2 linked regions of the Neorhizobium galegae genome follow. The protein of the gene in region 1 binds, or shares a complex with, the protein of each later gene. Links are inferred from orthologs where the notes say so. Each region holds a gene or a part of one and is shown on either strand. Other genes may lie near its edges. The genes, in order: LZK81_RS08180 and dnaN.

What was found.
Region 2: the proteins of LZK81_RS08180 (region 1) and dnaN are in contact, whole or in part, in a solved structure (PDB 1OK7), measured with the Escherichia coli proteins. The link is inferred for Neorhizobium galegae from one-to-one orthologs.

What each region holds. Positions count from the first base shown.
Region 1 is NZ_CP090095.1:1,631,278-1,646,658, reverse strand. What follows is about bases 6,308-9,290. They hold LZK81_RS08180 (DNA polymerase IV), read left to right. Parts: upstream 6,308-7,144; coding sequence 7,145-8,437; downstream 8,438-9,290. Other genes in these bases: LZK81_RS08175 (L,D-transpeptidase), read left to right, coding at 8,547-9,290; LZK81_RS08185 (GNAT family N-acetyltransferase), read right to left, coding at 6,486-7,067; LZK81_RS08190 (hypothetical protein), read left to right, coding at 6,308-6,482. In the rest of the region: rnr (ribonuclease R), read left to right, coding at 1-262; LZK81_RS08225 (DUF983 domain-containing protein), read left to right, coding at 265-717; LZK81_RS08220 (NUDIX domain-containing protein), read left to right, coding at 714-1,400; LZK81_RS08215 (MFS transporter), read left to right, coding at 1,411-2,595; rpmG (50S ribosomal protein L33), read left to right, coding at 2,687-2,854; LZK81_RS08205 (PleD family two-component system response regulator), read right to left, coding at 3,631-5,001; LZK81_RS08200 (response regulator), read right to left, coding at 5,018-5,389; LZK81_RS08195 (DUF3572 domain-containing protein), read left to right, coding at 5,522-5,830; more of LZK81_RS08190, read left to right, coding at 5,832-6,307; more of LZK81_RS08175, read left to right, coding at 9,291-9,932; dnaE (DNA polymerase III subunit alpha), read right to left, coding at 9,994-13,491; LZK81_RS08165 (ABC transporter ATP-binding protein), read right to left, coding at 14,724-15,381. UniProt on the Escherichia coli protein: Poorly processive, error-prone DNA polymerase involved in translesion repair and untargeted mutagenesis. Copies undamaged DNA at stalled replication forks, which arise in vivo from mismatched or misaligned primer ends.
Region 2 is NZ_CP090095.1:499,792-515,184, reverse strand. What follows is about bases 6,063-9,057. They hold dnaN (DNA polymerase III subunit beta), read left to right. Parts: upstream 6,063-6,998; coding sequence 6,999-8,117; downstream 8,118-9,057. Other genes in these bases: LZK81_RS02465 (histidine phosphatase family protein), read left to right, coding at 8,833-9,057; pmtA (phospholipid N-methyltransferase PmtA), read left to right, coding at 8,237-8,830; rsmI (16S rRNA (cytidine(1402)-2'-O)-methyltransferase), read right to left, coding at 6,063-6,729. Also shown: gshB (glutathione synthase), read right to left, coding at 1-385; LZK81_RS02510 (cupin domain-containing protein), read right to left, coding at 460-963; LZK81_RS02505 (sn-glycerol-3-phosphate import ATP-binding protein UgpC), read right to left, coding at 1,074-2,174; sn-glycerol-3-phosphate ABC transporter permease UgpE, read right to left, coding at 2,176-3,024; sn-glycerol-3-phosphate ABC transporter permease UgpA, read right to left, coding at 3,034-3,918; sn-glycerol-3-phosphate ABC transporter substrate-binding protein UgpB, read right to left, coding at 3,996-5,318; LZK81_RS02485 (YraN family protein), read right to left, coding at 5,442-5,825; more of rsmI, read right to left, coding at 5,812-6,062; more of LZK81_RS02465, read left to right, coding at 9,058-9,426; pyrF (orotidine-5'-phosphate decarboxylase), read left to right, coding at 9,423-10,115; LZK81_RS02455 (DUF1330 domain-containing protein), read left to right, coding at 10,266-10,553; LZK81_RS02450 (complex I NDUFA9 subunit family protein), read left to right, coding at 10,656-11,636; LZK81_RS02445 (hypothetical protein), read left to right, coding at 11,896-12,048; LZK81_RS02440 (undecaprenyl-diphosphate phosphatase), read right to left, coding at 12,089-12,895; LZK81_RS02435 (glutathione S-transferase family protein), read left to right, coding at 13,052-13,744; tRNA epoxyqueuosine(34) reductase QueG, read left to right, coding at 13,725-14,900; LZK81_RS02425 (SDR family oxidoreductase), read left to right, coding at 14,900-15,393. UniProt on the Escherichia coli protein: Confers DNA tethering and processivity to DNA polymerases and other proteins. Acts as a clamp, forming a ring around DNA (a reaction catalyzed by the clamp-loading complex) which diffuses in an ATP-independent manner freely and bidirectionally along dsDNA.

The sequences.
Region 1 (15,381 bases):
ATCCACCCTCGGCAACGACTACTTCATCTACGACGAGGCGCATCAGGCGCTGTCGGGAGAGAAGACGGGTCTCGGCTACCAGATCGGCGATACGGTCGATGTGCGGCTGAAACAGGCCATCCCGCTTGCCGGCGCGCTTCAGTTCGAAATGCTGAGCGAGGGCAAGAAACTGCCGACCGCGATCCGCTCCTTCCACAAATCGGGGCGGCGTGGCCGGACGCAACCCGGCACGCGGCCTCCGCGGAGCGGCCGAAGGAGATAGCAATGCAGAAACAGGGCGAACAGACCGTCCGATATGGTGCAGCGCCTGAGGCCGAAAGGCCGCTCGGCCGCTCCATCAAGCGGGGCTTGCTCTGCACCTGTCCTGCCTGCGGCACCGGCCGCCTGTTCCGGGCCTTCCTCAAACCGGTCGAAACCTGCGCCGTCTGCGGCGAGGAAATCCATCATCACCGCGCCGACGACCTGCCGGCCTATCTCGTCATCGTCGTCGTCGGTCACGTCCTGATGACGGGCTACATGCTGACCGACACGGTCCTGCGGGTTTCGCCCTGGGTGCACCTCGCCATCTGGGTGCCGCTGGCGATCCTCGCGGCGCTTCTGACCATCCAGCCGATCAAGGGCGGCGTCATCGGCTTCCAATGGGCACTGAAGATGCACGGCTTCAATGGCGCTGACGACGAAGCCGTCGATCCGGGCCGGGGCGGACCGATCGCATGACATCGTCTGCCGAGGAACAGGCTCCGTTCGCGATGGACGCGCCGAAGCATGCGCGCATCGCCGGCGTGACGCCCAAGGACGCAGCTTCTCTGATCCTGATCGATCGCTCGGAGGTGGCTCCCCGGGTCCTCATGGGCCGGCGCGGCAGCGGCCATGTCTTCATGCCGGACGTCTACGTGTTTCCGGGCGGCAAGCGCGATGCTCGCGACCATGCCCTTCCCTTCGGCGCCGACCTCGACCCGCTCGTTTTCGAAAAGCTGGCGGCAGGCACCACGGCCCGCATGACCTCGGCCCGCGCCCGGGCACTGGCGCTCGCGGCCCTCAGGGAACTCCGGGAGGAGACCGGGCTTGCCGGCGACAGCTCCGCCGACCTTTCCCGCCTGCGCTACGTCGCCCGCGCCATCACGCCGCCGGGCAATGTCCGGCGCTACGACACGCGCTTCTTTCTCACCTTTGCCGACGAAACTCTCTTCGACATGACGCGCCTGGGCGACTCAAGCGAACTTCAGGACGTGCGCTGGCTTGACATTGCCGGACTTTCGGGTCTGAAACTCCCGCGCATCACGCAGGCGGTTCTGGAGGACGTGAAAAACCTGATGGCATCCGATCCTTCTTTACCGTTTGGAAGCCCGGTGTCCTTCTACTTCATGCGTCATGGACGATTCGTCCGCAGCCGACTGTAAGGAATATTGAATGGCTCAGCCGACGACAGACGCCAACGGCCATGTCGACAAGATTCACTGGCCATCGCTGATCGCCGCCATATCCGCCATCAGTGCAGTGGGCATCGCCATCGGCCTCGGCCTGCCGCTCCTCAGCATCATTCTTGAAAAGCGCGGCATTTCCTCCACCCTGATCGGCCTCAACGCCGCCATGGCCGGCGTCGCCTCCATGGCCGCCGCGCCGATCACCACGAAGATCGCCCACGACTGCGGCGTGGCGCGAACCATGATGTTCGCGGTGCTCGTCGCTGCCATCAGCGCCATCGGCTTTTATTACGCGGATGCCTTCTGGATGTGGTTCCCGCTGCGCTTCACCTTCCACGGCGCGACGACGACGCTGTTCATCCTGTCGGAATTCTGGATCAACGAGGCGGCCCCTCCACGACGCCGTGGGCTCGTTCTCGGCATCTATGCCACGGTGCTCGCCATCGGCTTCGCGATCGGCCCCCTGCTCTTCTCCGCGCTCGGCAGCGACGGCGTCCTGCCCTTCCTGGTCGGCGCGGCCATCATCATGCTGGCGATCATCCCGATCTTCATCGCCCGCAATGAAAGCCCCGTGCTGGACACCAAGCCGGACCGGCACTTCTTCCACTACATCTTCCTCGTTCCGACAGCGACGGCGGCGGTATTCGCCTTCGGCGCGGTTTCGGCGGGCGGGCTGTCACTGTTCCCGATCTATGCGATTCGTTCGGCGCTGACCGAGCAGCAGGCCGCGCTGCTGCTGACGGTGATGGGCATCGGCAATATGGCCTTCCAGATCCCGCTCGGCCTCTATTCCGACAAGCTGAGGGATCGGCGGCCACTGCTGACCGCCATGGCGGTGCTGGGCGTCGCGGGATCGCTTGCACTGCCCTTCCTGATCCAGAACTGGATCATGATGGCCGTGGTCCTGTTCTTCTGGGGCGGTTGCGTCTCCGGCCTCTATACCGTTGGCCTGGCGCATCTCGGATCGCGGCTCAGCGGAGCCGACCTCGCCGCCGCCAACGCAGCCTTCATCTTCTGTTATGCGGTCGGTACGGTTGCCGGCCCGCAGGGCATCGGCGCGGCCATCGATATCGCCGGCAATGACGGTTTTGCCTGGGCATTGGCGGGATTCTTCGGCTTCTATGTGCTGGTTTCCATCTGCCGAATGCTTTTCCGGTCAAAACGGAGTTGACTTTTCGGGCGCGATTTGTAATTTCGCGCCAGATTTCGCCGTGGACCCAACCCGCGTCCGCGGCTTCATTTTTTCTTAGAGGCAGAACACCATGGCGAAAGCTACGACCATCAAGATCAAGCTGCTGTCGACGGCTGACACCGGTTTCTTCTACGTCACCACGAAGAACAGCCGCACGATGACCGACAAGATGACCAAGACCAAGTACGACCCGGTCGCCAAGAAACACGTTGAATTCAAGGAAACCAAGATCAAGTAAGGCCTTGATCCGAGGGTTTTCGAAAGGCGCCGGCCGATAAGGCTAGGCGCCTTTTCTTTTGGGCCTCACCCTGCCGGGGTGATCCACAATACGACAGGTTGCGTAGAAATGGAAAAGCGCCGCTCCAGAGGCCTGGAAGCGGCGCTTTCAAATGGGGGTCGACCAGCCTGCAATCACGGCACGAGGAACCGCTTTGGTATGCCTGCCAGTCGACCGACCCCACGACCCAGGAGATGCGGCGGACCTGAGCATCATGGGGTATCTATGTACCATTTCGGGTACACTGTCTGGTCGCGGCCAAAATTGCGCAAAACGAAAAGAAAATCAACACAATCTTAATCTCGAACCGAATCCTTCACTGTTGTTGGTTAAAATCGGCGGCCGCTACTCATATTTTTCCGTTTTTTCTGGCATAAATCCAAAGTTATTCCCGGCGCCTCATGCGCTTACTTTGATCTAGCCCTTAGAAAGGCCTTCCAAGTTTCAAGCACATCCTTGGCGAGCACTGTCTATCTTCTCAGGTATGCAAAAAACTTAAAGCCAATACCAATAGCTATTCTCTGTCAGCAAATCTGAGAGTGCGCGGATACATTCGAAATTTCTGGGATGCGCTGCAGCAGTCCCATTAACTGACGGCTGTTCATGAAATTCTTCCATTAATTAGCACCTGCAAAAAGTTGGGTTCCACTCAAAAATAACTGGGGACCGGATGCTTTTTTCTCGGTGTTTTCGCCGTTCGGCGAAGGCGGAGAGGAATTTCAGGATCTGCTGATTCTCTACGCGGCTGCGGCAACCACCCGGTTGCGCCCGCCGTTTTTCGCTTCGTACAACGCGCGATCGGCCTGCTTCAGGAGCTGCTCCGGCGTTTCGGCGCCCTGCGTGCTGCAGGCAAGGCCGAGCGAGGCGGTGATATTGAGCATGATACCGGCCGTCTTCAGATGGAACGGCTGGCTCTCGATGATACTGCGCAGCCGTTCGGCAATCACGGCCGCCGACGTAGCGTCGGTATCGGGCATGACGACCACGAATTCCTCACCCCCGTAACGGCAGGCAAGATCGGCTCCCCTGACGGTCGAGCGGACGCGGGCTGCAAACTCCCTCAGCACCTCGTCGCCGGCATCGTGACCGTAGGCGTCGTTGACCGACTTGAAGCGGTCGATATCGGTGATGCAGACGGACAGCGGCCGGGAGCGTGCGGCAGCCCGGTTAAACAGAACCTTGAGGTGATTGTCGAGATAACGCCGGTTGCTGAGGCCAGTCAGCCCGTCGGTGACGGCAAGCTCGATGGTCTGGCGCATACTCATGCGCAGGCGATCGTTGTAGCGCTTGCGCTTGATCTGGGTGAGCACGCGGGCCACCAGTTCGTTCGGATCGATCGGCCGGACGATATAGTCATTGACGCCGAGGTCGAGCGCACGCACGATCAAATCGTCGGCGCCCATTTCGGTCACCAGCAGCAGCGGCAGGAAGCGAGTGCGCTCCAACGAGCGCAGCTGCGAGCAGAGCCTCAGCGGATCGTATTCGTCGAAATTGGCGTTGACGATCACCAGATCGACCGGGCTCTCCGCCGCCTCGAAAAGTGCTGCCTGCGGATCGGACATGGCAATGACGCCGGCAACAGGCTTCAACGCCTTGATGATGCGCTCCTGCGAGCTCGCGCGGCCATCGACGAGCAGGACCTGGGCCGTCTCTTCGCGGCCGTCGGCACCCTTGAGCATGTCTTCCAGCCCGATATTGCTGGCGGTGTCGGCGCGGATGCGCAGCTCGTCGCTGAGCGTCTTCAGCCGCACCAGGCTTTTCACGCGCGAAATGAGCTGCAGGTCGTTGACGGGCTTGGTCAGGAAGTCGTCGGCGCCGGCCTTCAGGCCGCGCACGCGGTCCGAAGGCTGGTCGAGCGCGGTGACCATGACGACCGGAATATGGGCGGTGCGCGGATTGGCCTTCAGCCGCTCGCAGACTTCGAAACCGTCGATGCCGGGCATCATGATGTCGAGCAGGATCAGGTCCACATGCGTGCTGTCGCAGATCGCCAGCGCCTTGTAGCCGTCGTCGGCGGTCAGGACGTCGAAATATTCAGCCAGAAGCCTCGCTTCGAGCAGCTTCACATTCGCCGGAATATCGTCGACTACCAGTATCCGCGCCGTCATGAGGTCCGTCCCGTTTTCACGCGTCGCCGAGATATGTTTTAATTGTCTCGATAAACTTCGGCACCGAGATGGGTTTCGAGACGTAGGCCTCGCAACCGCCCTGGCGAATGCGTTCCTCGTCGCCCTTCATGGCAAAGGCGGTCACCGCGATCACCGGAATGACGTGCAGTTCATCGTCTTCCTTCAGCCACTTGGTGACTTCCAGACCCGAAACCTCGGGCAACTGGATGTCCATCAAAATCAGGTCTGGGCGATATTTTCGTGCAAGATCAAGTGCTTCCATACCGTTGCGGGTCTGGATGGTATCGTATCCCGATGCTTCGATCAGGTCGCGGAAGAGCTTCATGTTCAGCTCGTTGTCCTCGACGATCATGACCCGTTTGGGCATAGCGATCCGTTCCTTAAATCCCGGCTTGCATGAGTGCCTTCAGTATATAAGCTCCCGGAACGGCCGATTCCACAGAGCGCCTATCAGGCACGGTAAAGCCATTTAGTTGAAAAAGAGGTAACTCGGCGGACAATGCGGCGCGACCCCGGTAATACTCGAAACGGCAGACCCCAGGCGGAAGAGACCGCGGCCGCCATTCTCGGATGGCTCGCCAACGAACCCGACATGCTGGGCCGATTCCTCGCCCTTTCCGGCGTACAGCCCAACCAGATGCGCAATGCGGTAAACGATCCGGGCTTTCTCGCCGGCATGATCGATTTCCTGATGGGGCATGAGCCGACGCTGCTGGCCTTCTGCGAGGCGACGGATACAAAGCCTGAAGCCGTGGCAGCAGCCTCGCATCACTATTCCGGCCCCGGGCTCGATTCCGGCGATTATTGAGATGACCGAGATCCTCGACCTTTCCCATGTGCGCCTCGGCGACCGGCCGCTCGTCGTCTGCGATGTCGACGACGTGGTGCTGCATTTCGTTGCCCCTTTCCAGGACTTTCTGCGCGGCGAAGGTCATGAACTGCTGCCGCGCTCGTTCCGGCTCACCGGCAATATCGTCTCCATCGAGACCCAGATCGCGCTCGAGCACCCTGATGTGCGCCGGCTGATCGAGGCTTTCTTCGAGGCCCAGGAAAACTGGCAGATCCCCACCGACCTGGTCGTTCAGACGCTCGAAACGCTGTCGCAGGATGCCGACGTCGTGTTCCTCACCGCGATGCCGCCGCGTTATCGGGAGCACCGCCGCCGGCTTCTCGACCAGATCGGCCTCACCTTCCCGATGATCGCCAGCGAAGAGCCGAAGGGACCGATCATGCAGCGCCTGCATGCCGGGCGCCCCCTGCCTTCCGTCTTTATCGACGACATGGCGCACAATCTTCACTCGGTACGGGATCATGTCACTGAGTGCCTCCTCCTCCACATGATGCCCGACTCGCCCTTGCATCTGCTTGCGCCGAAACCCGCCGAAGGCATCGTCCGGGCAACCGACTGGGGTCATGCCGCCGAGCTGATCCGTAGCCATATCCAGCCCAAAGCCGCCTGACATCTAAAGTTCCAGCCGCATCAGCGGCCGTCCGTCCTTGCGGCGCTCCACCACGCCGAAGCCGGCTGCGTCGAAGATCGCCGTCGAGCCGATGCACAACGTCACCGATTTCGACTGCTTCACGTGATCGATCGGACAGGCATCGACGAAACGCGCTCCCATAAGCCGAGCGTATTCCACTGCGCCGGACAGCAGACGGTGGCTCAGTCCCTTGCCCCTGAGCTTCGGCTTTAGGAAAAAACAGCTGACCGCCCAGACAGAAGGATTGGCTGCATCCGCCTCCTCCAGCGGGCGCGAAACGGTGCGCGGCGAATTGAACTGCGGCACGTCGTGGCGCGGTCCCACCTGCACCCAGGCCACCGGTTCACTCTCCGAATAGGCCAGAATGCCGGGTGGCGGACCGGCAGCTATGCGGCCCCGGATATGGTCCTTCCGCTCCTGCGGCTGCATCTTCGTGCGCACCGCATGGGGCAGGCGCAACGCGACGCACCAACAGTGACAGAAGGCGCCCTGGGCACCGAACAGCATTTCGAAATCCTTCCAGCGCTCCGCCGTCACAGGCTCGAAACGAAGATCGATATCCACGTCAAACCTCTCCGCGCTCCCTTGTGACTCACGAGCTTAGGCCTTAACGTCGCAGTGTTCAATCTTTGTTCTCTGCCATGACGCCTACGCCTGACAAGACACCCGGCTTCTGTCGCGACTGCCTTGCGGAGCAGAAGGCGGAAGTGCGCCGTTGCCGCGCCTGCGGCAGCCCGCGCCTCGTCTATCACAAGGAACTCTACGCGCTGACGCTGGCGCATATCGATTGTGACGCCTTCTACGCGACGATCGAAAAACGCGACAATCCGGAACTCGCCGACAAGCCGGTGATCATCGGCGGCGGAAAGCGCGGCGTCGTCTCGACGGCCTGTTATATCGCCCGCATCAACGGCGTGCGCTCGGCGATGCCGATGTTCAAGGCGCTGGAACTCTGCCCGGATGCCGTCGTGATCCCGCCGAACATGGAGAAATATGTGACCGTCGGGCGGCAGGTGCGCGCCATGATGCACGATCTGACGCCGCTGGTTCAGCCGCTGTCGATTGACGAGGCCTTCCTCGAACTCGCCGGCACCGAACGGCTGCACCACGCCCCGCCGGCGCGAATTCTCGCCAAGTTCGCCAAGCGGGTGCAGGACGAGATCGGCATCAGCGTTTCGGTCGGCCTCTCCTATTGCAAGTTTCTCGCCAAGGTCGCCTCGGATCTTCAGAAGCCACGCGGCTTTTCGGTGATCGGCCAGGAGGAGGCGCTGGAATTCCTGGCGGCGCGGCCGGTCACCACCATCTGGGGCGTCGGCAAGGCGTTCAACGCGACGCTGGAGGCGGACGGCATCCGCACGATCGGCCAGCTCCAGACGATGCAGGAGGCCGACCTGATGCGCCGCTACGGCACGATGGGCCAGCGGCTCTATCGGCTTTCGCGCGGCATCGACGATCGCGAAGTGCATATAAACGACGCCGCGAAGAGCGTTTCGGCCGAGACAACCTTCTTCGACGACATATCTCGTTACGACGACCTAGTGCCGATCCTGCGCCGGCTTTCCGAAAAGGTTTCGGCGCGGCTGAAGAAACATGGCATCGCCGGGCAGACCGTCGTTCTCAAGCTGAAGACCGCCGATTTCAAGAGCCGCACCCGCAACAAGCGGCTGGAGGACCCGACGCAGCTCGCCGACCGCATTTTCCGCACCGGTCTGTCGCTGATGGAACGCGAGACCGACGGCACGAAATTCCGCCTACTGGGCATCGGTGTCACCGATCTCGGCGACCCGACGCTTGCCGATCCGCCCGACCTCGTCGACCGCCAGGCCGGCCGCCGCGCGGCCGCGGAAGCGGCGATGGACAAGCTGCGCGACAAGTTCGGCAAGGCCGCGGTCGAGACCGGATATACTTTCGGAAGCCGCCGCCGGGATCAATGAAATGTGATCCGTTATTAACCATAACGTTAAAACTACTCGCGCCGCGGATAACCTTCCTTAAACCTCCTACGCTAATGTGCCGGTCCATGTATTGCGTATGGGGTCGGTCATGTTGCGTCGCCTGGTGTTCGGGTTAGGTCTTTTGTCTGCGACCATGCTGTCGCATGCGGCTTTTGCGGAAGGTGCCCGCACGCTGCAAATCATCGTTTCCAAGGACAAGCAGTCGCTCGTCGTCTATGACGGGGAAAATGTCGTGACCACCTCGAAGGTGTCGACCGGCAAAGACGGCCACACCACGCCGAGCGGCATCTTTTCGGTCCTCGAAAAGCAGAAATATCACGAATCCAACCTCTATTCGAACGCGCCCATGCCGTGGATGCAGCGCCTGACCTGGTCTGGCATCGCGCTTCACGAGTCGAACAGCGTGCCGAACTATCCGGCCTCGCATGGCTGCGTGCGCATGCCGGGCGCGTTTGCCAAATCGCTCTTCCAGATGACCGAGCGCGGCGCGCATGTGATCATCACCGATGCGCCGGTGGTGCCGCAACTGATCGAGAGCGCCAACCTGTTCCTGCCGCGCAAGCCGCTGCCGACCGGGCCGCTGCTTTCCGACGTGCAGCTCAGGACCTCGTCGATCGGCAGCAGCTCCAAACCGGTCGGTTCCAAGCCGGTCGAAGTGGCGATGAACCTAGTTCCGAACAACCCGTCGATCGTCCATCCGACGACCGACGCGGGGCCGGCGACGACCAAGCCGGCCGCTGCCGCGACGGAAGACGTCGCGCCGCTGCGTATCCTCATCACTCGCCGAGGCGATCGCGAGACGCTGATGGACGCCCAGATCCTGCTGCAGCAGCTGGGTTTCGACACCGGCGGCGGCGACGGGTTCGCCGGACCGATGACGCGCAGCGCGATTGCCGGGTTCAAGCGCTGGAAGAACCTTTCGCCCAAGGGCGCGCTGGTGACGCCGGAATTCCTGGCCTCCCTGTACGAGACCGCCGGCAAGCCGCGCCCGCCGATGGGCCAGATCATGGTGCGCCAGAATTTCCAGCCGCTGTTCGAGGCTCCGGTCGGCATCAAGGATCCCGAAATCGCGCTCGGCACGCATTTCTTCAGCGTCGACAAGGTCGAGCGCAAGGAAGAGACGGCCGAATGGCACAGCGTAACGGTTCCCAACGGCCTCAGCGCTGCGATGAAGCAGCGGCTCGAGATCACGGTCGCCGACGATCCCTATGCACCAGGCGCCGCCGCGCAGGCCCTCGCCCGCATCGAGATCCCGGCCGATATCCGCGACCGGATCGAAACGCTGATCAGCGACGGCTCGTCTCTGACGATCAACGATCAGGGCATCGGCCAGGATACCGGCGACGGCACCGATTTCATCACCGTCACCCAGCCGGTGCAGCGGGTGGCTGAAGCACAGGCCTCCATCACAAGGCCGCAGCCGATCAGCCAGCGGCGGACGGCGGCGAAGCCCCGCGCCTACGGCCTCTACTGAGGCCCTTGTTTCTACGCATGTCTTTATCGCAAAACCGCTGCACACTTTTGCGCGACATGCGTTAGACCAGCTCGACATCGAGAACGCCCGGCGCTGTCCGCAGCGCCGCGGCGATTTCCGGCGAGATGCGGTATTTCTCCGTCAGCTCCACCTCGATCTCCCGCTTGCCGTCATCCTTGATGATGACGAAGGATACGAGCCCGTCGCCTCTCGCGTTGAGATGCCGGGCAACGGCGCGCATCGGGCCTGAATCGCGCACGAAGACGCGCAGCGCCTTCTGCATCTGCACCGACTTCTCCTCGAGCGACTGCGCGGTCTGGATGCGCAGGCCGATGCCTTCCGGCCGCTCCTCCGCCTGCACGGTGATGACCAGCGACTTGCCGGGCTCCAGCAGGTCGCGATATTGCGCCAGCCCTTCCGAGAACAGAACCGCCTCGAACTGGCCGGTCGCATCCGAGAAGGTGACGATGCCCATCTTGTTGCCGGTGCGGGTCTTGCGCTCCTGCTTGCCGGTCACCGTTCCGGCCAGCCGGCCGGCGGTGGCGCCCTGTTTCACGGCCGCCGAAAAATCCGCGAAATTCTGGACGCGCATCTTCGCAAGCACACTCGCATAGGCATCCAGCGGGTGGGCGGACAGATAGAAACCGAGAACCTGATATTCGCGCATCAGCATTTCGGACGGCATCCACGGCGTAAACGACGGGAAGATCAACGTTTCCGGCCCGGAAGCGGAGGATGAGCCGAACATGTCGTGCTGGCCGCTGACCTTCTCCCCTTGCGCACGCTGCGCATAACCGATGATGCGGTCGAGACCGGCGCTGAGCTCGGCGCGGTCGCGGCCGAAACAATCGAAGGCACCCGCCGAGATCAGGCTTTCCATGACGCGGCGGTTGACCTGTTTCGGATCGATCCGCAGGCAGAAATCCTCGATGCTGGCAAACGGCACGTCGCCGCGCACTTCGGTGATGTGGTCGACCGCCGACTCGCCGACGCCCTTGATGGCGGCCAGCGCATAATAGATCCTGTTGTCGCCGGTCTCGAACTGCCGGAACGAGGTCTGCACCGACGGCGGGATGACCGCGATGCCGAGGCGGCCCGCATCCTGCCTGAAGTCGTTGAGCTTCTCGCTGTTCGACATATCGTAGGTCATCGACGCGGCGAGGAACTCGACCGGGTAATGCGCCTTCATGAAGGCCGTCTGGTAGGAGACGATCGCGTAGGCCGCAGCGTGCGATTTGTTGAAACCATAGTTCGCGAACTTGGCGAGCAGTTCGAAGATGTTGTTGGCCTGCGGCTTGGAGACGCCGTTCTTGATGGCGCCATCGACAAAGCGTTCGCTCTGCTGGTCCATTTCCGCCTTGATCTTCTTGCCCATGGCGCGGCGCAGCAGGTCGGCCTCGCCGAGCGAATAGCCCGACAGCACCTGGGCGATCTGCATGACCTGCTCCTGGTAGACGATAACCCCTTGGGTTTCCTTCAGGAGATGATCGATCATCGGATGGATCGACTCGATCTCCTCCTCGCCGTGCTTGCGGGCGTTGTAGGTGGGAATGTTCTCCATCGGGCCCGGACGATAAAGCGCCACGAGCGCGATAATGTCCTCGATGCAGTCCGGCCGCATGCCGATCAACGCCTTGCGCATGCCGGCACTTTCCACCTGGAACACGCCGACCGTCTCGCCGCGCGAGAGCATCTCGTAGGTCTTGGTGTCGTCGAGCGGGATCATGGCCAGATCGATCTCGATGCCGCGCTTGCGGCAGAAATCGACGGCCGTCTTCAAGACTGTCAGCGTCTTCAGGCCGAGGAAGTCGAACTTTACGAGGCCGGCCTGCTCCACCCACTTCATGTTGAACTGGGTGACCGGCATGTCCGAGCGCGGGTCGCGGTACATCGGCACCAGCTTCGACAGCGGCCGGTCGCCGATGACGATGCCTGCGGCGTGGGTCGAAGCGTGGCGGTAGAGGCCTTCGATCTTCTGGGCGATATCGAGGAGGCGTGCGACGACCGGTTCCTTGTCGGCCTCCTCCTGAAATTTCGGATCCTCCTCGATCGCCTTCGACAGCGGGGTCGGGTTGGCCGGGTTGTTCGGCACCAGCTTGCAGATCTTGTCGACCTGGCCATAGGGCATTTCGAGCACGCGGCCGACGTCGCGCAGGGCGGCGCGCGCCTGCAGCGAACCGAAGGTGATGATCTGCGCCACCTGCTCGCGGCCGTATTTCTGCTGCACGTAACGGATCACCTCTTCGCGGCGATCCTGGCAGAAGTCGATGTCGAAGTCCGGCATCGAGACGCGGTCGGGATTGAGGAAGCGTTCGAACAGAAGCGAGAAGCGCAGCGGATCGACGTCGGTAATGGTCAGCGCATAAGCGACCAGCGAGCCCGCACCCGAGCCTCGGCCGGGGCCTACCGGAATGCCCTGCTGTTTCGCCCATTTGATGAAGTCGGCAACGATCAGGAAGTAGCCCGGGAACTTCATCTTCTCGATGACGCTGAGCTCGAAGTCCAGCCGCTCGCGGTAGTCCTGCTCGGTATAACCGAGCGTCATGCCGAGCGTCGCGATACGCTCCTCGAGCCCTTCGACGGACTGGCGGCGCAGCTCCTCCGCCTCGGCGCGCTCGGCTTCCGCCGGATCGTCGGTGGCGCCGGTGAAGCGCGGCAGGATCGGATTGCGGGTCTTCAGCACGAAGGAGCAGCGCCGCGCGATCTCGACCGTGTTTTCGAGCGCCTCCGGCAGGTCGGCGAACAGCTTCGCCATCTCGGCACGGCTTTTCAGATAGTGGTCCGGCGTCAGGCGGAAACGGGTATCGTCCGAGACGATCGCGTTGTGAGCGACCGCCATCAGCGCATCATGGGCATCGTAATCGGCCTTGGTGGGAAAGAAGGCCTCGTTGGTCGCGACCAGCGGCATGTCGTGGTCGTAGGCGAGCGTGACGATCTTGTGCTCGTGGCGCCGGTCGTAGGCGCCATGGCGCTGCAGTTCGACATAAAGCCGGTCGCCGAAGATCTCCTTGAGTTTCAGGAGCCTTGCTTCGGCAAGCGTGGCATTGCCTTCCTTCAGGGCCACGTCGACCGGACCGGTGCCGGCGCCGGTCAGGGCGATCAGGCCTTCTGTGCCGCCGTCCTCCAGCCAGGAGCGGCTGATATGGATGGACTGATGCCCCTCGTCGCCGAGATAGGCGCGGCTGATCAGGTCGACGAGCCGTTCGTAACCGACGGCATTCGCCGCGAGCACGACGATCGTCGGCAGCTTGGCGAGCTGCTGGTGGCTGTTACGGCGCTCGTCGGACTGGTCTTCCATGTCGATCGAAAGCTGGCAGCCAATGATCGGCTGTAGGCCGTCGCCGATCGCCTTCTGGGCGAATTCCAGCGCAACGAAGAGATTGTTGGTATCGGTTATCGCGATCGCGGGCTGATTGTCCGCGATTGCCTTCGAGAGGATCTTCTTGAGCGGCAGCGCGCCTTCCAGAAGCGAATAGGCGGAATGGACGCGAAGGTGAACGAATTGAGGGGTGGTCCCCAGCTTTTCCGATCCCGATTTTACGTCCGCTGTATCTGCCATGTCTGCGCCATATCCATCTCATGAATCAGGCTATTGTCCGGCGCAGGGACTTGAGAGTCCAGTTCGGATTTCCCCCCTCAACGCCTTTCGGCCGAGGGGCCGGATCACATGGCCATCATGATCATGGAGAGGCTGGCCACGAAGGTGGCGATGGAAGCGAATGCGGCAATGTCACGAAGCAGGTCAGTCATCGTCGTCTCCCGTGTTCTCTTATGTTTTTAATTTGTTCTCATTTTGTTTGGGAGTCAATAAAAGAACAGACCGGAAACAAACATACCTCGATATCCTCCCTCACCTGGTAAACAAGGCGTTAACGGTGGGATTTTCGGCCGGATCGGCGCATGCGGATACATCCGGACTGGGTGACCATCCGGGCATGAGCAATTTCGGACGGGGCGCTGAAAGCTGCCTCGTAAGGTAAGTAATAAGTGACACCTCTCAGCGCCCCGTTCGGCGGTTTATGCCCACGACTCCGGTCCCTCTGCCGTGGCTCTTCCGGACGGTGTTCGTATGACCCGGGACGCCCCATCCGATTCGATCGGAAATGCTTCCATGGATCTCCGCCGGTTTCTCCGATGCCCTCGGGTTATCCTCGGGTTTAACCCGAGGACGAGGGTCGGTCGGACTTTGAAAAATCCGGCGACACCATCCGGTCAGCCACCATGTGTGCCGCACAGGCACGTCCGGCGCGCGCTTTCGGGCTTCAAGAGACGAAGGCTCGGTCCGTTGCCTTCATCTCTCCCCGTTGTCCCCGGAGGGAGACCATTTTCCGCGAACCCGAACGCCAAGGTTTTGCGTCTTGCCCTTGACGTCCGCGCCGGTCCCGCCTCGCCGGCACGCCTGCCGGTATATCCGCGACGGAACGGCGGGATTGTAGGCACGGGCCGGGAGGGCGGGGATGAGAGGGGATGTGGATTGGGGTTAAGGTGCCGAAAAGGTGGGAGGAGGTGTTCGGGAGCATCCCCGCTGGGCGTAAGGGCGATCGCATATGGAACGCGACAGCGCGGCATTCCTAACCCTCCCCCTTGTGGGGAGGGTGGCCGGCAGGCGGGAGGGGTTTTAACGCGGAGCGAAGACCCCTCCCCAACCCCTCCCCACAAGGGGGAGGGGCTCCACGCACCGCCCCACGCCTTCATATGCGATTGCCCTGACGTCAAGACTCGGAGATGGTCCGGCAGGAGGATGAGGGGCATGGCAGGAGGTGGGCGCTATGGGTGAAGCAGCCCGCCTCTTCACATCTCGACGACCTTGCCGCCTTCGATCGTCACGCGGCGGTCCATGCGGCTGGCGAGGTCGTGGTTGTGGGTGGCGATCAGGGCCGCGAGGCCCGACTGGCGCACCAGGGCCTCCAGCGCGTCGAAGACATAGGATGCGGTCTTCGGGTCGAGATTGCCGGTCGGTTCGTCGGCGAGAAGCACGCGCGGGGCGTTGGCAACCGCACGGGCGATCGCCACGCGCTGCTGCTCGCCGCCGGACAGTTCGGAAGGACGGTGCTCGGCGCGGTGGCCGATGCGCATATAGTCCAGAAGCTGGCTTGCCCGCTCCTTCGCCTCGGCCTTGGAAAGACCGGCGATCAGCTGCGGCATCATGATATTCTCGACGGCGGAAAACTCCGGCAGGAGATGGTGGAACTGGTAGACGAAACCGATCTGGTTGCGGCGCATGGCCGTGCGCTCCGCATCGGGAAGTCCGTTGCAGGCATGCCCGGCGAGAAAGACCTCGCCGGCGTCCGGATGTTCGAGCAGGCCGGCGAGATGCAGAAGCGTCGATTTGCCAGTGCCCGACGGAGCGACCAGCGCGACGATCTCGCCGGTCTTCAGGTCGAAATCAGCCCCCTTCAGGATCGAAAGCGTGGTCTCGCCCTGGCCATAGTGACGTTCGACGCCCGAG
Region 2 (15,393 bases), 1.1 Mb from region 1 along the record:
AAATCTTTTCCGGCGAGTTGCGCACCCAGGCCGGGTCATTGACGACAAGCGTCTTCGGGTGGATGCGCTCGAGCAGATGCGTCGAGGTGATATAACCCATGTCGAAGGGCGGATCCTGGCGGAGATGGACGACGTCCATCACCGACAGGTCGACGCGTTCCTTCTCCCCGAGCGTGAAGTGATCGCCTTTGACGTCGCGCACCTGCAACGGTTCGACAGCGGCGAAGATCTTGCCGTCACGCATGGTCAGGCGGTCGGGAGTGTAGTGAAACAGTTCGAAGCCACGCGCCTGCGCTTCGAGCGCCATGGCAAAAGTGGAGTCGCCGGCAATGCTGATGCCGGAGATATGGTCCATCTGGAACGCGACCTTGCGGATTTTCGCCATGACTTCAGCCCCCTAGGATTGGCCCGCCTGATGTAGGATGGCGGGCCGTCAAAGGCAACTGCAATCGGCCGATATCACGCGGAGATGCCGACCTGCGTCTTTGCCCGCAACATGTTGCGCAGGCGGAAAAGCATGGCGATCGGCTTCGGGAAAGGCCGGCGGATGAAGGCGACCTTCTTCAGATATTTGTCGATGCGCCAGGTGGCCCAGGTCCGGCCCTTGAAATAGGCGACATCGCCTGCCTGGAGAACGCGCTGCGTGCCGTCTTCGGCAGTCACATGCACTTCGCCCTCAAGGATCACCACTGTTTCGTCCCAATGGAAGTACCAGCGGAACTCGCCCGCCGTACATTCCCATACACCGGTCGTCGCGCAATCGTCCTCGGCGGTGGAATGAGAACCGGCACGCGCCTGCGGATCGCCGGCGATGACCCAGGTGGGCTCGATCGGCATCGGCTTCATTTCGAGAGAATGCGGACAGGCGCCGATAAACGGCTTCACCTTCGGCTTCTCGGGTGCATAGGACTTTGACCGAAATGCAATTGCCGCTGCGGTCGCGGCGAGGACGTGCCAACTCATCTTTCCCCCGGAAGCTGTCAATTCCGGGAGATGCTAACGGCAAAGAGTAAGCCCGCTCTTCAGGCCGATGTTAGAATTTTAACGATCGGCCTCAATTTCGGATTGGGCCCTCAGATAACCGGTTCGACCGGCGCGAGCTTTGCCTCGGCCGGAACGTGGCCCGGCAGGCGCTTGCCCGTTTCGATCGAGAAGAAATGCAGGCGCCTGGCGTCGACGGCGACGCGCATTTCCGGGGAAAGCGCAATCTCCGGCGAAACGGCCGCGGTGATCTGCTGATCGCCGACGGTGCCGTGGATCAGGCGCTGGGCACCCAGTTCCTCGGTATATTCGAGTCGGAAGGGCAGAGCCTCCTCGTCGTCGCGGGCGATGCGCAGATCCTCGGCGCGGACGCCGACGGTGACGGCACCGGAGGTCGGCGCGAAACCGTTGAGGGCGACCATCGCCGGGCCGATCGCCAGCTTGTCGCCATGCAGCTCGCCCTTGACGAGGTTCATGGCCGGCGAGCCGATGAAGCTTGCAACGAAGGTGGAGGCCGGCGCGTGGTAGACTTCCAGCGGTGCACCGATCTGCTCGATCTGGCCGCCGTTCAGAACGACCAAGCGGTCGGCCAGCGTCATGGCTTCGAGCTGGTCGTGGGTGACGTAGATCGACGTGGTACCAAGGCGGCGCTGCAGACGCTTGATCTCGCCGCGCATGGAAACGCGCAGCTTGGCGTCGAGATTGGAGAGCGGCTCGTCGAACAGGAAGGCTGCCGGCTTGCGGACAATGGCGCGGCCCATGGCAACACGCTGGCGCTGGCCGCCGGAAAGTGCGCGGGGCTTGCGCTCCAGATACTGGGTGATCTCCAACATGCGGGCGGCTTCGGCGACGCGCGCGTCGATCTCGGCCTTCGGCGTACCACGGTTCTTCAGACCGTAGGCCAGGTTGTTATACACCGTCATATGCGGATAGAGCGCATAATTCTGGAACACCATGGCGATATCGCGCTCGGCCGGCTCGATCTCGTTGACGACCCGGCCGGCGATTTTCACCTCGCCCGCGGAAATGGCTTCCAGCCCCGCAACCATGCGCAACAGCGTGGACTTTCCGCAGCCAGACGGACCGACAAGGACGATGAACTCGCCGTCGGCTATGTCGATGGAGACGGAGCTTACCGCCTTTACGCCGCCGGTATAGATCTTCGAAACTTCCGAAATGTGAATTCCAGCCATGTTATTTCTCCGTTTCAGTGAGCCCGCGGATGAACAACCGCTGCATGAAAACCACGACGAGGATGGGGGGAAGCATGGCGAGAACGGAACCTGCCATGACCAGTTGCCACTCGATGACGCCGTCCTGCACGGTGACCATGCGCTTCATCCCCATCATCAGCGTGTAATAGCCGGGGTCGGTGGTCACCAGGAGCGGCCAGAGGTACTGAACCCAGCCATAGATGAAGAGGATGACGCATAGAGCGCCGATATTGGTGCGTGAGAGCGGCAGCAGAATGTCCCGGAAGAACTTCATTGGGCCTGCTCCGTCCACACGGGCCGCTTCCAGAAGCTCGTCGGGGACCGTCATGAAGAACTGGCGGAACAGGAACGTCGCCGTGGCCGATGCGATCAGGGGGACAGTCAGGCCGGCCCACGAATTCAGCATGCCGAGGTCGGCGACGATCTTGTATGTCGGCATGATGCGCACCTCGACCGGCAGCATCAGGGTCACGAAGATGATCCAGAAGGCCAGCAGCCGGAAAGGAAACCGGAAATAGACGATGGCGAAGGCGGAAAGGATCGAGATGGCAATTTTTCCGGCCGTAATCGCCAACGCCATGATCAGAGAGTTCAGCGCCATATGCGAATAATTGGGCAGGCCGTGAGCCGCAGAGGCGCTCGTCAGAATGGTCGAATAGTTCTCGATGAGATGCGAGCCCGGCAGAAGTGGGACAGGCCCGCTCATCAGCGTCGAGATGTCGTGGGTCGATGCCACGATCGCGACATAGACCGGCAGCGCGACCATCAGAAATCCCAGGATCAGGAAAGCGTGGGTGAGGAAGGTCAGGAAGGGGCGATTTTCAACCATGATCGTTCCTCAATACTGGACGCGGCGTTCGACGAAGCGGAACTGGACGAAGGTCAGCAGCATCACGATCAACATCAGCAATACCGACTGCGCCGAGGACGAACCGATGTTGAGACCAACGTAACCGTCCTGATAGACCTTGTAGACGAGCGTGGTCGTCGCCTGGGCGGGCCCGCCGCCCGTCGTGGCATCCACGATCGGGAAGGTATCGAACATCGTGTAGTTCACGTTGATGATGAACAGGAAAAACGTCGTCGGAGACAGAAGCGGCAGAGAGATGGTGAAGAAGCGCCTCACCGGGCCTGAACCGTCGATGGCGGCTGCCTCGATCAGCGACTGCGGCACCGACTGCAACCCGGCCAGAAAGAAAAGGAAGTTGTAGGAGATCTGCTTCCAGGCTGCCGCGATGATGATCAGGATCATGGCATGCGTGCCGTTGAGATCATGGTCCCAGCGAATGCCGATGCGCTCCAGGAAAAAGGGCAACAGGCCCGTGGATGTATTGAAGAGAAACCACCACAGGACGCCCGCCACAACGGGTGCGACGGCATAAGGCCAGACAAGCAGGGTGGTATAGATTTTCGCGGACCGCGCCAGGCGGTCGACCGCAGCCGCGAATGCAAGGCCGAGCATCATCGAAAGGATGGTTACGGATACCGCGAATACGGCGGTGCGCCAGAGAGCATCCAGATAGTTCGGGTCCTCAAACAGCCGCCGATAATGGGTCAATCCGACGAAAACGGTCGAGAAGCCAAAAGGATCTTCCCGCTCGAAGGAGGATTTCACTGCCTGCGCGGCAGGCCAGATGAAGAAGACGAGCGTGATAGCGAGCTGGGGCGCGAGCAGCAGATAGGGCAGCAGGCGGTTGTTGAAGGTTGTTCTCTTGGTATCCACCGGTCCCTCACTACAACGTAACAAGCAAGCAAGGGAGGGCCGGCGGCAGCCGGTCCTCCCTGCAGCAATCGGAACAATCAGTTCGAGTTGGCAGCCTCGAATTCACGCAGAAGCGCATTGCCGCGCTGCACCGCGCTGTCGAGCGACTGCTTGGCGTCCTTCTTGTTGGCGAGGAGCGCCTGGAACTCTTCGTCGACAATGGTGCGGACCTGGGTGAAGTTGCCGAACCGCACGCCCTTCGAATTTTCCGAGGGAGTACCGCGGGTGATCTGCTTGATGGCGATGTCGGAGCCCGGGTTCTTTGCGTAATAACCCTGCTTCTGGCCGAGATCATATGCGGCATTGGTGATCGGCAGGTAGCCGGTGAACTGGTGCCAATCGGCCTGGACTTCCGGCTTGGAGAGATAGCTGAAGAACTTGGCTACACCCTTGTAGGTCGCCTTTTCCTTGCCGTTCAGCACCCAGAGGGTGGCACCGCCGATGATGGAGTTCTTCGGCTCCTTGATCTCGTCGTCGTAATAAGGCAGCGGAGCGAAGCCCGGCGTGAAGGTCTTGGCGTTGTTGATGACCCCGGCGCGGCCTGCGGAGGAGTTCATCGTGATGGCGCATTCCTGGGAATAGAACATGGTCGCCGCCTGGTCGCCGCCGACGGGACCGCCATACTTGAACAGGCCTTCGTCCTGCCACTTCTTCAGGTTTGCCCAGTGCTTGACCTGCAGAGGACCGTTGAAGGTGAATTCGGACTTCACACCGCCGAAACCGTTCTCCAGGGTGCCGAAAGGCTTGTCATGCAGCGCCGAAAGGTTTTCGGTCTGGACCCAGGTGATCCAGGCCGAGGTGAGGCCGCACTTGGCAGCGCCGGAGGAAACGATCTTCCTCGAGAATTCCTCGACTTCCTTCCAGGTCTTCGGGGCAACCTCCGGATCAAGGCCAGCCTTTTTGAAGACGTCCTTGTTATAGTACATGATCGGCGTGGAGGAATTGAAGGGCAGCGACAGGATGTTGCCCTTCGTATCGGAATAGTAGCCGGTGACCGGAGACAGGAATGTCTTGGTGTCGAAGGGTTCGCCTTCGTCGGCCATCAGCTTGTAGACCGGGTAGACGGCGCCCTTGGCGGCCATCATCGTGCCGGTACCGACTTCGAAGACCTGGACGATGGCCGGCTGCTGGCCGGCACGGAACGCGGCGATGGCGGCGGTCAACGTTTCCGGATAGCTTCCCTTGTAGACTGGAACGACCTTGTAGTCGCTCTGGCTCTCGTTGAACTTCTGAGCGATCTCTTCGAGCTTCTTACCGAGCTCGCCGCCCATGGCATGCCACCAGGTGACTTCGGTCGCAGCAAGCGACGAGGTCGCGGACAGAGCGACCGCGATCGCGGCCATCGAAAGCTTTTTGAACATTTTAAGGTCCTCTCCACCTTTGTTGGGGTGAGGACCGCAATAGGGCCAGGCTGTGACAGGCCCTTAACAGTTTTATGTCAGAAATGTTACATTGCACACCTATGCAACAATTTCACATCAGCGTCAGAAAGCGTTCGCAAAATGCCGCGGCAGACGGCCCGGAAGCACCGCGACCACGTCGTAACGTTGTGATAGCCTTGCGGCATCCTGCCGCTTCGAAAGCCAGAGATCGCTTGCGGCCCGAATGCGCCTCTGTGTCGAAAAACCGACGGCGTCGATCGCCTCCTGCTCGCCGATCCGCGCCTTCACCTCGACAAAGGCCACCAGATCACCCTTGCGGACGATGAGATCGATCTCGCCGAGCCTAGTACGGTAGCGGATCGCCAGAACCTTGTAGCCTTTGGCAAAGAGATAAAGCGCGGCGAGATATTCCGAGACATGGCCCCATCGCTGAGCCTTCTGCCGCTCGGCTTTGCGGCGTTTCAAGCCTGGGTCACTCTCCGCCACCTGCCTCGCCTTTCAGGTCCAGAAGCCGCTGATAGAGGTCCTTGCGCGGAAGTCCCGTCACGCGGGCAGCTTCGGCGGCGGCCTTGGCGGCCGGCATTGCAGAGGCCAACTGGCGCAACAGCGCGTCAACCTCGATCTCGCCGGGAGGCTCCTCGGCCTCCGGCGGCGCCACGAGCAGCACGATCTCCCCCTTAACGACGCGATCGCCATTATAGTAGGCGGCAAGCTCCTCCAGCGTGCCGCGGCGGAACTCCTCGAACGTCTTCGTCAATTCGCGGCAGACCGCCGCACGCCGGCCGGTCCCGAGCACTTCGGCGGCGGCGCCAAGCGTTGCGCCGATGCGATGCGGCGATTCAAAGAAGATCAATGTCGCCGGCACTTTCGAAAGCTCGGCCAGCCGGTCCCGCCGACCCTTGTCCTTGACCGGGAGGAAGCCAGCGAACAGGAACGCATCGGACGGCATGCCGGAACCGACAAGGGCCGCGAGCGGCGCCGAGGCGCCGGGGATCGGCACGACCTTGTGGCCGGCCTCGATCGCCATCTGGCCGAGCCGGTAGCCGGGATCGGAAACCAAGGGGGTGCCGGCATCGGAGACCAGCGCCACCGATTTCCCCTCTTCCAGCGCCGCGATGAGCTTCGGCCCGACCTCGTCGGAATTGTGCTCGTGATAGGCGTAGGGTCGGTTGACGATGCCGTAGCGGTCGAGCAGCACGCGGGTTACGCGAGTATCCTCGCAGGCCAGCACATCGGCGCCGGAGAGCGTTTCGAGCGCCCGCAGCGTGATGTCGCCGAGATTGCCGATCGGGGTTGCGACCAGATAAAGCGCCGGCTCCAGCGGCCGCGCAGGCACGAAAGTGTTGGCGACGCGATAGCCGCGTTGGCTGCTCTTCAGGTCATCGGTCAAGGAATGTCACGCGCAAAAGGATGGTCATGTGCCTTTATGGGCAAGCCGGCGGGCTTCGGCAAGTAAAGCGCAAGCCGTTGAGAACGCATATTTTCTGTGTGCAGTGCGTGAGACAGATGTGAAATGACTTGCTAACGCCTTGTTCACCTCTTGCTTTTCGAAGGCGTTGTCTGCCATTTTGCCGGTCCACATCATCCGGCTGGCCCAAAGCCGGCAGAATATCAGGGTCCGGCCCTGCCGGATCGTCACGGTCGAAAGCGATTGCGTCCATGCGTATTACTCTTGAGCGGTCCAACCTTCTGAAGTCGCTGAACCACGTGCATCGCGTGGTGGAGCGGCGGAACACGATCCCGATCCTTTCCAACGTGCTGATGCGCGCGTCCGGCGCCAGTCTCGATCTGAAGGCGACCGACCTCGATCTCGAAATCACCGAGGTCCTGCCGGCTATGGTCGAGACTGCCGGAGCCACGACGGTTCCGGCGCACCTGCTTTATGAAATCGTCCGCAAGCTGCCGGACGGTTCCGAGGTGCTGCTCGCCACCAACCCGGACGGCGGCTCGATGACAGTGCAATCCGGCCGGTCGAAATTCTCTCTGCAGTGCCTGCCGGAATCGGACTTCCCGGATCTCACCGCCGGCAGCTTCACGCATACGTTCAAGCTGAAGGCGACCGATCTGAAAATGCTGATCGACCGCACCCAGTTCGCGATCTCCACCGAGGAGACCCGCTACTACCTGAACGGCATCTTCTTCCACACGATCGAAGCCGACGGGGACCTGAAGCTTCGCGCGGTCGCGACCGATGGTCACCGTCTGGCGCGCGCCGATGTGCAGGCACCGTCGGGCTCGGAAGGAATGCCGGGCATCATCATTCCCCGCAAGACGGTCGGCGAGCTGCAGAAACTGGTCGACGATCCGGAAGCGGCTGTCACGGTCGAGGTTTCCGATGCCAAGATCCGCGTCACAATCGGCTCGGTCGTGATGACATCGAAGCTGATCGACGGCACTTTCCCGGATTACCAGCGGGTCATCCCGACCGGCAACGACAAGGAAATGCGCGTCGATTGCCAGAGCTTTACCAGGGCCGTCGACCGCGTCTCGACCATTTCCTCCGAACGCGGCCGAGCCGTAAAACTGTCGCTGACCGACGGCCAGCTGATGCTGACCGTCAATAATCCGGATTCGGGCAGCGCCACGGAAGAGGTTGCGGTCGGTTACGACAACGATCCGATGGAAATCGGCTTCAATGCCAAATACCTGCTCGACATTACCGCCCAGCTTTCGGGTGACGACGCAATCTTCATGCTGGCGGATGCCGGTTCTCCGACATTGGTGCGCGACACGGCGGGCGACGATGCGCTCTATGTGTTGATGCCGATGCGGGTTTAAATCATTGAGGCGGCTGGAAAACTCCAGCCGCCTTTTTCATGCGGTTTCCCAGGTGCGACATTTTTCCTTGCTTTTGCGGCATTGGGGTTCCACATGGGGCAAAAGGGAGAGGCTAAAAAATGGAACTGCGCTTGAAGGAACGGCTCGGCCGCAAGTTCGATGATGAGATCCGGTTCTTCAAGGGTTGGATCGACGGCCCGAAACGGGTCGGCGCGATCTGCCCCACCTCCTCCGTCACCGCCAAACGCATGGCAAGCGTCATCGACACGGCCTCGGGCCTGCCTGTGCTCGAACTCGGACCCGGCACCGGCATCATCACCAAGGCGATCCTGAAGCACGGCGTCTCGCCGGAAAACCTGGTCTCGGTCGAATATTCGACCGATTTCTTTCAGCATCTCCTCCGCACCTATCCGGGTGTGAACTTCATCAACGGCGACGCCTTCGACCTGAAGCGCACGCTCGGCGCCTGGAAGGACAAGACCTTCGACAGCGTCGTTTCGGCGATCCCGCTTTTGAGTTTCCCGATGGAGCGCCGTATCGCGATGCTCGAAGACCTGCTCGACCGCATCCCGGCCGGCCGGCCGGTGATGCAGATCACCTACGGTCCCGTCTCGCCGATCATCGCCCAGCCCGACCGTTACCGGATCAAGCATTACGACTTCGTGGTCCGCAATATTCCGCCTGCGCAGCTCTGGACCTATAGCCGCGGCTGACCATGACGTTCGGTCTCTACATCACCCATCCCCAGGTTCGTATCGATCCGGACGTTCCGGTGCCTCAATGGGGGCTTTCGGATGTCGGCGCTGCCCGCGCCCATGAGGCCGCACAGTCCGACTGGGCAAAAAAGCTCGGCCGGATCATCTCCAGCGACGAAGTGAAAGCGATAGAGACCGCCGGAATCATCGCTGCCGCCTCGGGGATTTCGATCGAGATCGCGCACGACACCCATGAGAACGACCGCTCGGCGACCGGTTTCCTGCCGCCGCCGCTGTTCGAGGACGCTGCGAACTGGTTTTTTGCCCATCCGGAAGAGAGCTTCAAAGGCTGGGAGCGCGCCGTGGACGCGCAGAGCCGCATCGTTTCGGCGGTCACCAGAATTCTCGCCGATCACGATCCACACATGCCGATCGCCTTCGTCGGGCATGGCGGCGTTGGAACGCTGTTGAAATGCCACCTCACCGGCTCGCCGATCGCCCGCGACCGGGACCAGCCGGGTGGCGGCGGAAATCTCTTCTGCTTCACCCTTGCGGATCGGACTGTCTCATGCGACTGGACGCCCATCGAAAAATGGGAAGGGTTCCAGGCATGAACGCTCGTGATCGCCTCATCGTAGGCCTCGATATTCCGACCATCGGCGAAGCCGAAAAGATGGTCGCCACGCTCGGTGACACTGTTTCCTTCTACAAGATCGGCTATCAGCTCGTGTTTGCCGGCGGTCTCGAATTTGCTCGCGATCTCGCGAAGGATGGCAAAAAAGTCTTCCTCGACATGAAGCTGCTCGACATCGACAACACGGTAGCCAAGGGCGTCGAGAACATCGTCAAGATGGGCATGACTATGCTCACCCTGCACGCCTATCCGAAGGCGATGCGCGCCGCGGTCGAGGCAGCCAGGGGTTCCGACCTCTGCCTGCTCGCGGTTACGGTCCTGACCTCGATGGACGAGACGGACCTCGTCGACGCCGGTTACGAATACGACCCGCACACCTTGGTTCTGCGCCGCTCGGAACAAGCCCTGGCGGCCGGCATGGGCGGCATCGTCTGCTCGGCCGAGGAATCGGCTGCGGTGCGCAAGATCGTCGGTCCTGACATGGCGATCGTCACGCCCGGCATCCGCCCTGCGGGTTCGGACGCAGGCGACCAGAAGCGGGTCATGACGCCTTCGGACGCATTGCGGGCCGGATCGAGCCATCTCGTCGTCGGCCGTCCGATCGTCAAGGCGCCGGATCCGAAGGCTGCGGCACAAGCCATCCTCGCCGAGATGCAGGGCGCGCTCTGACGACTACTCGTTACCGGAGACGATTTCTCCCGGCCGCCGTCCGGGAAGAGTTCCCGGGGACCGCAGGATAGGGCGCAAAGCCTGTCATATTGACTCACCCCGGAATTTGCCTGAAGTCATCGCAACCGAAAACACGTTGGAGGAAATACCATGGCCAAGGGATATTGGGTCGCTCGCGTCGATGTCCGCGATCCGGAACGCTACAAGGACTATATCGCAGCCGCCACGCCCGCCTTCGAGAAATACGGCGCCAATTTCCTCGCCCGCGGCGGCGCGATGGCGGCGATGGAGGGCAAGTCCCGCGCCCGCAACGTCATCATCGAATTCCCTTCGATGCAGGCCGCCATCGACTGCTACAATTCGCCCGAATATGCGATCGCCATCAAGATCCGCCAGGAAGTGGCGGATGGCGAAATCGTCGTCCTCGACGGCCTTTAAGAATCGGTTGTCGCGGTCGGTGCGGCAGTGGAGACACTTCCACCCGTGCCGCGATTCGGTTAAACAGCACTCATCTCGTCCCACAGGCTCCCGGAGCACGCCATGACCATCAACAACCTTCCGCCGCTCGTCACCGTTTTCGGAGGATCGGGCTTCGTCGGCAGGCATGTGGTTCGTACGCTCGCCAAGCGCGGTTATCGCGTCCGGGTTGCCGTCCGCCGTCCGGATCTCGCAGGCTTCCTGCTGCCGGCCGGCTATGTCGGGCAGATCTCGCTGGTCCAGGCGAATCTTCGCTACCGCCAGTCGGTCATCAAGGCCGTCGAAGGCGCTTCGCATGTGGTCAACTGCGTCGGCATCATGTTCGAGAGCGGCCGCAACACGTTCGACGCCGTCCAGGATTTTGGTGCTCGCGCGGTTGTCGATGCGGCACGTGCGGCCGGTGCCAAGCTTACCCATATTTCCGCGATCGGCGCCGATGTCGATTCGGAATCGTCCTATGCACGCAGCAAGGGCCGCGCCGAGGCGACGATCCTTTCGACGCTGCCGGATGCCGTGATCCTGCGGCCGTCGATCGTCTTCGGCCCGGAAGACAGCTTCTTCAACAAGTTCGCCTCCATGGCCCGCACTTTCCCTGCCCTGCCGCTGATCGGCGGCGGCAAGACGAAGTTCCAGCCGGTCTATGTGGAGGACGTTGCCGAAACCGTCGCACGCTCGGTCGACGGCACGATTGCATCCGGCAAGATCTATGAGCTGGGCGGCGGCGAGGTCATGACCTTCCGCCAGTGTCTCGAGACGATGTTGCGCGTCACCAATCGCAGCAATGCGCTCGTCTCTCTGCCCTTCGGCTTCGCATCGCTGATCGGCAGCATCGCGTCTCTGATCCCCTTCGTCCAGCCGCCGATCACCAGCGACCAGGTGAAGCTGCTGAAGATCGACACCGTGGTTTCCGATGCCGCCGTCACGGAAGGCCGCACGCTGCAGGGGATAGGCATCCGCCCGACGCTCGCGTCCTCTATCCTGCCATCCTACCTTGTGCAGTATCGCCCGCAGGGCCAGTACACGGGCTCCGGCCGCGCGGCCTGATATCATTAACCATATCCAGCGATTTGTTTCGCTTCGATATACCGGTCGTGCCCGATGAAAAATCGGGCACCCCTTTGTTGTCGCTCATGTTTCGGGCAAGGATTGTGGCACAAAGGTCGCAGTGGCTGAAGCGTTCGCGTTAACGGCCGGTTCAGCAAAATCCTTTATTGAATTCTTCTAATCCAACCCATAGATCCTCCCTCACCAAACAAGCGGCGCAACCGTGACGATAAAATCTTCCATCGAAAGGCATTCCTCCATGGGCAAGCCCATCGCCCTCTTTTTTGCATGCGCAGCGCTGATCATCCTCGCGGGCTCCTTCATGGCCCCGACGACGGGCGCAGCCGGCAAGAGCGAATGCACGCCCGCATACGGCGTCGACCCGTGCAGCACGGCATCCATCCATCATTGATGTGATCGGGAAGTCGGCGGCCTTTTGAGCCGCCTTCTTTTTACGCTCCCAGCAGCAGGGCGATCAGGCCCGCGGCGCCGATGACGATTCGCCAGTAGGCGAACGGCGCATAGCCGCGGCTCGACACGAAATCGAGCAGCGAGCGCACTACCAGGATGGCAGTGACGAAAGCGGCGATAAAACCGACCGCAATCAACGCGCTGTCGTCGAGACTCAAGGCATTGCGGTTTTTGTAAAGATCGAGCGCGAAGGCGCCGAGCATGGTCGGCATGGCGAGGAAGAACGAAAATTCCGCCGCCGAGCGCTTATCCGCGCCGAGCAGCAGTGCACCGACGATCGTCGCGCCGGATCGCGACGTGCCGGGGATCATCGCCAGGCATTGGAAGAGCCCGATCTTGAAGGCGAGCGACAGCGGATAATCCATCACGTCGTGGTATTTGGGCTGAAACTTGATCCTGTCGACCACAAGCAGCACGAAGCCGCCGAGGATCAGCATGACACAGATCAGCATCGGCGTCTCGAACAGCACGGCCTTGATGAAGCTGTGGGCCAAAGCGCCGATCACCGCCGCGGGCAGGAATGCGGTCAGCACCGTTGCCACGAACCTGCGCGCCTTGGGACTGGTCGGCAGGTCGGCCGCGATCTGCAGCAGCTTGCGGGCATAAACGAGCAGGATGGCGAGGATCGCACCGAGCTGGATCAGGACCGCGAAAGTGTTGCCGGGGGACTGGAAACCGAGGAAATGACCAGCCAAGAGAACGTGGGCGGTCGAGGAAACAGGAAGAAATTCAGTGAGCCCCTCGATCAAACCGAGGATGAGCGCGCTGATGATGGACTGATCCGCCATTCTTAATCCTTTATTGAGCAGATAAGGGCAGTTTTAAGCAGTTTATGAGCCGTTGCTTGTCTTGGGACTACCAAATCCATATAGCTGCCATATGTCAGGCGGGCGCGCGAGGCGCCCCTGCCCCTCCTATACGAAGTTCGTGAAGTTCAAGTATCCATGCCCACGCTCTATCATCATTCCATGTCTTCGGCCTCCCGGTTCGTCCGGCTGATTCTCGCCGAATATGGCTTCCAGGCGGATCTGGTCGAGGAACAGCCATGGGAAAAGCGGCGGGAATTCCTGACGCTCAATCCTGCGGGCACGCTCCCGGTCTATGTCGACGACAGCATGAGAGTGCTTTGTGGCCCTTCCGTGCTCCTGGAATTCCTCGACGAAACCCACGGCGTGCTGAAGCGCGACCGCCGGCTGCTTGCGGAAGACCCGTGGCAGCGCGCCGAGATCCGGCGCCTGACGGAATGGTTCCTGCAGAAGATGGAGCAGGATGTCACCCGGCCGCTGACCCGGGAGCGGGTCTACAAGCTGCAGATGACGACGGCTCAAGGCGGAGGCGCGCCGGATTCGAAGGTGCTGCGCACATCCCGCGCCAATATCCGCCAGCACATGAAATATCTCTCCTGGCTTGCCGGTTCACGGCCCTGGCTTGCGGGCGACCGGCTGAGCTATGCCGACCTTGCCGCCGCCGCTTCGATTTCGATTCTCGATTATCTTGGCGAGATCGACTGGTCGGAGACGCCGGTCGCCAAGGACTGGTATCAGCGGCTGAAATCGCGACCCTCCTTCCGGCCGATGCTTGCCGAACGCATCCGCGGCCTCACCCCGGTATCCCATTATGCGGACCTTGATTTCTGACGCGACCTCGCGGGAGGAAGAAAAGGCGCTCCCGCGGCGGGAGAAGCTGACCGCCTTCATCCGCGAGGAGGCGAAGGCGCAGGGCTTCGATCTCTGCCATGTTACCGGCCCGGACAGCATCCCGCGGGCGCCGGAGCGGCTGGAGATTTTCCTGGCCGACGGCCACCACGGCAGCATGGACTGGATGGCAGAGACGAGGCTACGCCGCGCCGACCCGAAGGTATTGTGGGATCAGGTGCGTTCGATAGTCATGTTCGGGCTGAACTACGGGCCGGACGAGGACCCGCGCGGCGTACTCGAAAAGCACGACAAGGCGGCGATCTCGGTCTATGCGCGCAACCGCGACTATCACGACGTCATCAAGGGCCGGCTGAAAGAGATCGCCACGCGCTTTGCCGCGCGCGCCGGCGAGGACGTGAAGGTCTTCGTCGATACCGCACCGGTGATGGAAAAGCCGCTGGCGGAGGCGGCTGGGCTCGGCTGGCAGGGCAAGCATACCAATCTCGTTAGCCGCACCCATGGCTCCTGGCTTTTCCTCGGCAGCCTGTTCACCACGGCCGACCTTGTTATAGACGCGCCCGAGACCGACCATTGCGGCTCCTGCCGGGCCTGTCTCGACGCCTGTCCGACGGCTGCCTTTCCGGCTCCCTATCGGCTCGACGCGCGCCGCTGCATTTCATACCTGACGATCGAACACAAAGGCCCGATCGATCCGGAATTCCGGCCATTGATCGGCAACCGCATCTATGGCTGCGACGACTGTCTTGCTGCCTGCCCCTGGAACAAGTTCGCGGCAAGCGCCTCGGAAATGAAGCTGCAGGCGCGCGAAGACCTGAAGGAACCGTCGATCGGGTTTCTGCTGACCCTGGACGATGCGACCTTTCGAACCTTCTTCAGCGGCTCGCCGGTCAAGCGCATCGGCCGCGACCGGTTCATCCGCAACGTGCTGATCGCTGCCGGCAATTCCGGTGACGCCAGGCTCGCTGGGCAATGTCTCGAACTTGCGAGCGACCCCTCGCCCGTGGTGCGCGGCATGGCTATATGGGCCCTGAAGCGGCTGATGACAGAAGACGACTTCTCGCGGTTTGCCGAGGCACGCGGTGTGGAAGACGATCCGGAAGTGCGGGAAGAATGGCGATTGGCGGGAGCGGCCTGATGAATGTGATGATCTTCGGATGCGGCTATTCGGGGCGGGCAATCGCCGAGGCCTTCAAATCCGAAGGCCATCGGGTCTCCGGCACCGTCAGAACGGCCCACAAGGCACTGGAGCTTGCGGCCCATGACATCAAGGCCTTCGTGTTCGACGGCAGCCCGTTCAGCGGCGAACTGCTGGCCGAGCTTCGGGAGACGACGCACCTGGTGCAGTCGATCCCGCCCGGCACCGAGGGCGATCCGCTGCTCAAGCTCGTCTCGGGGCAGCTGCGCGCGCTTTGCCCGAAGCTCGAATGGGTGGGTTATCTCTCGACCGTCGGCGTTTATGGCGATCATGGCGGCGGCTGGGTCACCGAGGAGACCCCGGGCAGCCCGATCCAGGGCCGGTCGGTCGAGCGGGTCGATACGGAAGAGGCCTGGGCCACGGAAGGGCGGGCCGCCGGTCTGCCGGTGGCGAGCCTGCGCCTCTCCGGTATCTACGGCCCCGGCCGCAACGC